2 regions of the Sporosarcina sp. FSL K6-2383 genome follow, and region 1 is predicted to be linked to the other one. Evidence: riboswitches for the same ligand, from Rfam matches in the RefSeq annotation. Region 1 holds a riboswitch; the other holds the start of a gene.
What was found. A riboswitch is a leader RNA that binds a small molecule or an ion and turns the genes downstream of it on or off. The one in region 1 is predicted to bind lysine.
Positions count from the first base shown of each region.

Region 1 (3,184 bases):
CAATCATTCAAAAGGTAAAAGAATTAACAGGGCGTCCTGTCGGCCTAAATTTAGAACCTGTTGATCTGAACGCTGAACAAATTGAAAAGCTAGATACTGTTTCAAAAGGTCGAACGGCTACCGAAGAAGCATTACGTGAAGCAAAAAAGTTAGGCTTTGACTTTATTTGTTTAACTGGGAATCCCAAAACCGGAGTGACAAACGAGGAAACAGTCGTTGCCATTAAGAAGGCTCGGGAGATTTTTGGTGAAGAAGGATTAATCATCGCTGGGAAAATGCATGGTGCTGGTGTCGCAAACGAAACAGGGAGCGGCATTATTTCAGAGGCGACTCTTTCAAGCTTTATCGAAGCGGGCGCGGATGTTATTTTAATGCCCGCTCCGGGAACCGTGCCAGGAATCACAGTGAATACAGCCGAAAAGTATGTTCGATTTGTGCATTCAAAGGGTGCATTAGCCATGCTTACAATCGGCACAAGCCAAGAAGGTGCGGATGAGGCAACAATACGCCAAATCGCACTCAATAGTAAAATGGCTGGTGCAGATATTTACCATATCGGTGACACAGGCTTCTACGGGATTGCGGTACCAGAAAACATTATGACCTATTCAATCGTCATCAGAGGAAGACGGCATACTTATGTAAGAATGGCTGCATCTGTAAGGCGCTAAACGAAGATTTATAGTGCAGCCTAAATACCTCATTTCACTTTCACCTTGTAATTGTACCGAATTACGTGTAAGGTAGTAATAATTTAATACTACTTATTTCGAAACTTTGAAGTAAGGATAGAGGTGCAAAAACCATTAGTAGACAATCCGAGGATAATGAGATCCTATGAAGATTGTAGAAAGGGGGATTTGCCGAAGTGGAGAGACACTCATCATCTCGAAGCTGGTTCTGCGTTGAATAAGTGCAGGATTGTCATATAGGAAACTATATGGAGGGCTATCTTATGCAAAGAAATAATCCATTATTTCACTGCAACAACGAGCCCTCGTTGTTGCTTTTTTGCGTCAATTTATCTGAGCCTAGATAAAGCCTCCGGCGGATGTCACGTAATTACGCCAAGGTATCATTGACAAATGCCCTCCACCCTCTATTTTATTTTTTATACAAAAAAATGAATAGGATGTGGAGAATGATGAATTTCGGACAAATTGTAACGGCGATGGTAACACCTTTTAATGCGCAGGGAGACATTGACTTTGAAGCAACAAAAAATTTGATTGAGTATTTAATTGCCAATGGGTCGGATAGTTTAGTTGTATCGGGCACGACTGGAGAGTCTCCGACGTTAACGACGGAAGAAAAAGTAGCCTTATTCAAATTTACAGTGGAGGTTGTTAGCGGAAGGGTGCCGGTAATCGCTGGAACAGGTTCAAACAGTACAAGAGAATCGATTGAACTGACAATGTCGGCAGAGGATGTTGGCGTTGACGGTATTATGCTCGTCGCCCCCTACTATAACAAGCCATGCCAGGAAGGATTGTTTCAACACTTCCAAGCAATTGCGGCGGCTACCTCCTTACCAATTATGCTGTATAATGTGCCAGGACGAACAGTTGTTAACATCGATGTCGACACAGTCATACGCCTGTCAGCAATCCTAAATATCATTGCGATTAAGGAAGCAAGTGGTAATTTGGATGCTATGGCTGAAATCATCGAGCAAACACCCACAGAATTCCTCTTGTATAGCGGTGATGATGGCCTAACGATCCCAGTACTATCAATTGGTGGGGCTGGCGTCGTTTCCGTCTCGTCTCATATTATAGGAAATGAAATGCAAACAATGATCAAAAACTTCAAAATGGGTAATATCAAAGAGGCGGCTGCAGACCATCGTAAATTATTACCCGTTATGAAAGCACTTTTTGCCGCCCCGAATCCTTCACCAGTAAAAGCGGCATTGAATCTCAATGGAATTCCTGTCGGCGGCGTCCGGTTGCCAATGATTCCATTGAATGATGGGCAGCTTCATTCATTGCAGCGTACATTAGCAATTTATGGTGGAGTGAGTGTTTGACGAATGAAATATCTTGAAACTCACTGACTTTGAGACAACCATTTCACGAATCGAATTTTGGGTGAAATTTTCAAAAAATGCTTGGTTATGAAAAAGTCCCACAGTCACCCATGCACATACCAAAAACCAACGACATTCGTATGACGCAAATGTCGTTGGTTTCGTTTAAATTCTATTCATCCCCGAGTGGGGCAATAACGGTTGTTATATAGCTGGTGAGTGCTTCGACTTCTTCAGTCGATAAAAGATTTTTAAACGGAGGCATTGCCCCACTACCTTCATTTATTTGTGCGATTATTTTATCTTTATCGTGCCTCATGGGACTCGTTTGTAAATTGGGACCGTTATGCCCATTAACGCCTTGATCTCCATGACAAGCGATACAGCTTTGTCTGTAGAGCGCTAAGCCTTTTTCAGTATCAGCCAATGCTGGTTGTTCAGGCTTTTCTTCTTTTGGTTTATCCTCATTGCTATCAGCTACGGGAGCCTCTTTTAGCTCGCCATTCAATTTGAACGTGTAGACTTTATCGCCATGTTTTGATCCGGCAAGTGAATTCCCTGCCGCTAGTATAGAAATGTATTGAACACCGTCCACTTCATACGTGACGGACGGGGCATTGGCTCCCGCATCCATTTTGTATTCCCAAACTTCTTCACCAGTCTTTGCGTTAAACGCAATCAGTCTGCCGTCATTATGACCCACAAAGACCAAATTCCCTTTCGTTGTCAACACACCACTGTATGCAGTCGAATCCCAATCGTGTTGCCATGCAATCTTATTCGTTTTAACGTCGATTGCCGTGACAGACCCACGAAGTGGGGCATCTTTCACACTTTGGAGAAGGCTTCCGATGTAAATATCGCCTTCCACAAACTCCTCATCACTGCGTGTGAATGAAAAATAGCCATCTTGTGCTAATACATACATATATTCAGTATCAGGATTATAAGCCGATGGTGGCCAGTTAGCACCACCGCCAGGACCCGGTTTAAGAACGAGTGGATCTTCCCAGAATGGATCGAATATCCCTCCGAACTCCATATCAAGCCCACCTGGGAAATCCCTGTCCAAATCTTCTTGCGTAATACGTTGAGGTACAAATGCATCTCCGACTGGGAAAGGCTGCGTAGCTGCTGTTTTTTGCCTTTCGTCTT
Region 1 is NZ_CP152017.1:646,519-649,702, reverse strand. Features, by position in the region: gene MKZ10_RS03420 (haloacid dehalogenase-like hydrolase) at 1-671, shown strand, start outside; lysine riboswitch at 782-959, shown strand; gene dapA (4-hydroxy-tetrahydrodipicolinate synthase) at 1,145-2,029, shown strand; gene MKZ10_RS03410 (PQQ-binding-like beta-propeller repeat protein) at 2,202-3,184, opposite strand, start outside.

Region 2 (3,184 bases), 1.7 Mb from region 1:
AGAAGATGAACTATTGACATTTATCGGTCAGTTTTATGGTAAGTCTGAGCATTTGTTGCCGAAGGAAATCCTGTTGCCACAAGGCATTGATAGTGAGCTCGTTCGCGAGCTATTGAACGTCCATGTGCTTATTCCGCAACGAGGTAAAAAGAAATCACTAGTGGATCTTGCTATTAAAAATGCAGAGATGTCACTAGGAGATAAGTTTCAGCTGATGGAACGGCAAGAGCAGCGAACAATCGGAGCTTGTGAGGAGCTTGGTGAGGCGATGAATATTACAATACCGCTCCGCATTGAAGCTTTCGATAACTCTCATACGTATGGTGCTGATCCTGTTTCTGCTATGGTGTCGTTTGTTGATGGTAAACCAAATCGTAAGAATTACCGCAAATATGTGACGAAAACTGCCGCTGCGCATGATGATTATGGGGCGATGCGCGAAGTTGTCAGGAGGCGTTATAGTCGTGTGTTGACAGATGACTTGCCTTTACCTGATTTAGTCGTCATTGACGGCGGTAAAGGGCATATGGAGGCAGCAAGAGAGGTTATTGAGGATGAGCTAGGCTTATCTATTCCTATTGCAGGGCTGGCGAAAGATGATAAACACCAGACGGCGCAATTATTGTACGGCAATCCCATCGAGATGATTCCGTTGAAACGGACAAGTGAGGCCTTTTATTTATTGCAGCGGATACAAGATGAAGTACACCGTTTTGCCATTACATTCCACAGGCAACGGCGTGAAACGAATTCATTAACATCTACGCTCGATGGATTGCCGGGTGTTGGACCAAAACGTAAACAACAGTTATTAAAGCATTTTGAGTCGGTGAAAAAGATTCGGGAAGCCTCTGTCGAAGATTTGCAACAAGCGGGCTTACCGGCGGCGGTTGCCGAAGCGGTCGAAACGTATTTTCGTCAAGAGGCATTGCGAGAGAAAGAATAATATGATAAAGTAAGTGCACTGAATTTTTTCACTTATAATTAAATATGAAGTGAGGATAGAGGCGCGGATGCTAATAGTACATTTCCAGAAGGCGACAGCTTGATGAAGGGAATCGAAAGGGGTATTCGCCGAAGCGGAAAAATCGACTGTCACGATTGTTTTGCTGGATTTCCATTGAAGAAGTGGGAGTCTGTCAGGTATTAACTACCTGGAGAGCTATCCGTTCGGAGCATCTTTTTACTGATGTCTCCCATCGGAATAGGCTCTCAATTTATTGAGGGCCGTTTTTGCGTACAGGATAAAGACGGAGGAATGGATAATGGAACGAATTGTAATGAAATTCGGGGGGACTTCGGTCGCTAATCCGGAAAGAATTGCACGCGCTGCACGACTTGTAGCAGGGGAAGTTAATCGAGGGAAGCAAGTGGCGGTCATTGTCTCGGCGATGGGGAAAACGACGGATGAGTTATTGGTACTTGCACAAGAAGTGAATCCAGCTGCAGGGCGACGTGAGCTCGATATGCTACTGGCAACAGGCGAACAAGTGACAGCGTCCCTCCTGGCGATGGCAATCACCGCACAAGGCGTGGAGTCACATTCTTATACAGGTTGGCAGGCGGGTGTCCTAACGGAGTCCGTTCACGGCAACGCGCGAATTGAACAAGTGCAAGCAGACAGAGTGAATGCTGCTCTTACATCGGGTACTGTCGCAGTTATTACAGGCTTCCAAGGAGCTGATGCACAAGGAGAACTGACAACACTTGGTCGTGGAGGCTCCGACACAAGCGCGGTCGCTATCGCCATTGCGCTAGGGGCAACTGTTTGTGACATTTACACCGATGTCGAAGGGGTATTTACGACGGATCCAAGGCTCATTAAAAAAGCCCAAAAGCTTGAGGAAATATCTTATGATGAGATGCTCGAAATTGCTAATTTAGGTGCGGGTGTTCTTCATCCAAGGGCAGTTGAATTTGCTAAAAATCATCAAATGCCAATGCGCGTTAGGCCAGCTCATATAGATGGACAAGGAACGATTATCAAGGAGGAAATTGATTTGGAAAATAATTTAGTTGTGCGGGGCATTGCTTTTGAGCAAGATATTGTTCGGATTACAGTGATGTACGATGTTCCATATAACGGCTCACTTGCCAATATATTCACAGCACTTGCAAAACACCATGTCAATGTTGATATCATCATCCAGACGATTAGGGAGGATGTGCAACCATCCGTGTCATTCTCTATTAAAAAAGAGGATTTTGCCGAAGTGATCAATGTTCTAGAATCCAATAAAAAAGCACTGGGTTATAGTCGTGCAGATTTTGAAGTAGGACTAGCAAAAGTATCAATTGTTGGCAGTGGCATGGTTTCTAATCCAGGTGTTGCGGCAAATATGTTTGATATTTTACGCCAAGCGGAAATTCCGGTGAAAATGGTTAGTACATCGGAAATCAAAGTGTCTGTCGTTATTCCAGAGTCTGATATGGAGAAGGCTGTAGCGACACTTCATGAAAAATTTGGATTGGATGCAGTCATAGTGAATTCATAAAGAAAAAAGAGGTGTAGCCATCATAGCCACATCTCTTTTTTACGAGTCAATTTTAGTTTTGGTATCCCATTTTACTTGGAATGACACGCGTCCTTTTTTAGATTGAGCTTCTCCATAGCATTCAGTCAGAAGTCCGTTCAACTTCTGATACTGTTCTGCAAGAAAGCCAGCTTCTAGCTGAAAAGATCTGTCTTGAATATTTATTTCATCGCCGTTTGTCATTGTATAAAAGGCTTCATCTTTTTGTGTTTTTTCAAGGGAAAGAATTCCCCAACCTGCCTCTTGAAAGAAAACAGGGAGCTCTTCAACGCTAAAAACAGGAAATTTTCTAGCGATTTCTTTTCCTGCCCAGTAGAGAATTTCACCTTGATGAGCCCCTAGAATGCTGGGTAAGACATGGTCGCGTAAAAGGTCATAGCCGAAACGAGTCGGTGAAAGGTTTGTAGTATTTTCCAATTGAGTATGCAATCCTTTCGGATGAAAATAAGTGAAATACTTTTTAATAGAAGGAATACGTTTACAACAAATAAATCACATCATCTTGACCTCTTTAAAACAGAGGAGTACAATGGACATGTTCTAATATTGTACCACGAAGAGGGAAGCCGTCAATGATTGCTTCGTGTCGAAACGATGACAACACTGATTTGCTAACCTCAGTAATAAGGGAGGGTAAAAGACTTGTCGAG
Region 2 is NZ_CP152017.1:2,604,963-2,608,146, reverse strand. Features, by position in the region: gene uvrC (excinuclease ABC subunit UvrC) at 1-946, shown strand, start outside; lysine riboswitch at 995-1,173, shown strand; gene MKZ10_RS12895 (aspartate kinase) at 1,266-2,495, shown strand; gene MKZ10_RS12890 (YslB family protein) at 2,535-2,951, opposite strand; gene MKZ10_RS12885 (succinate dehydrogenase cytochrome b558 subunit) at 3,177-3,184, shown strand, end outside.
Region 2: it holds a riboswitch for lysine, as region 1 does, so the genes downstream of both, MKZ10_RS12895 (aspartate kinase) here and dapA (4-hydroxy-tetrahydrodipicolinate synthase) in region 1, are expected to answer to the same signal.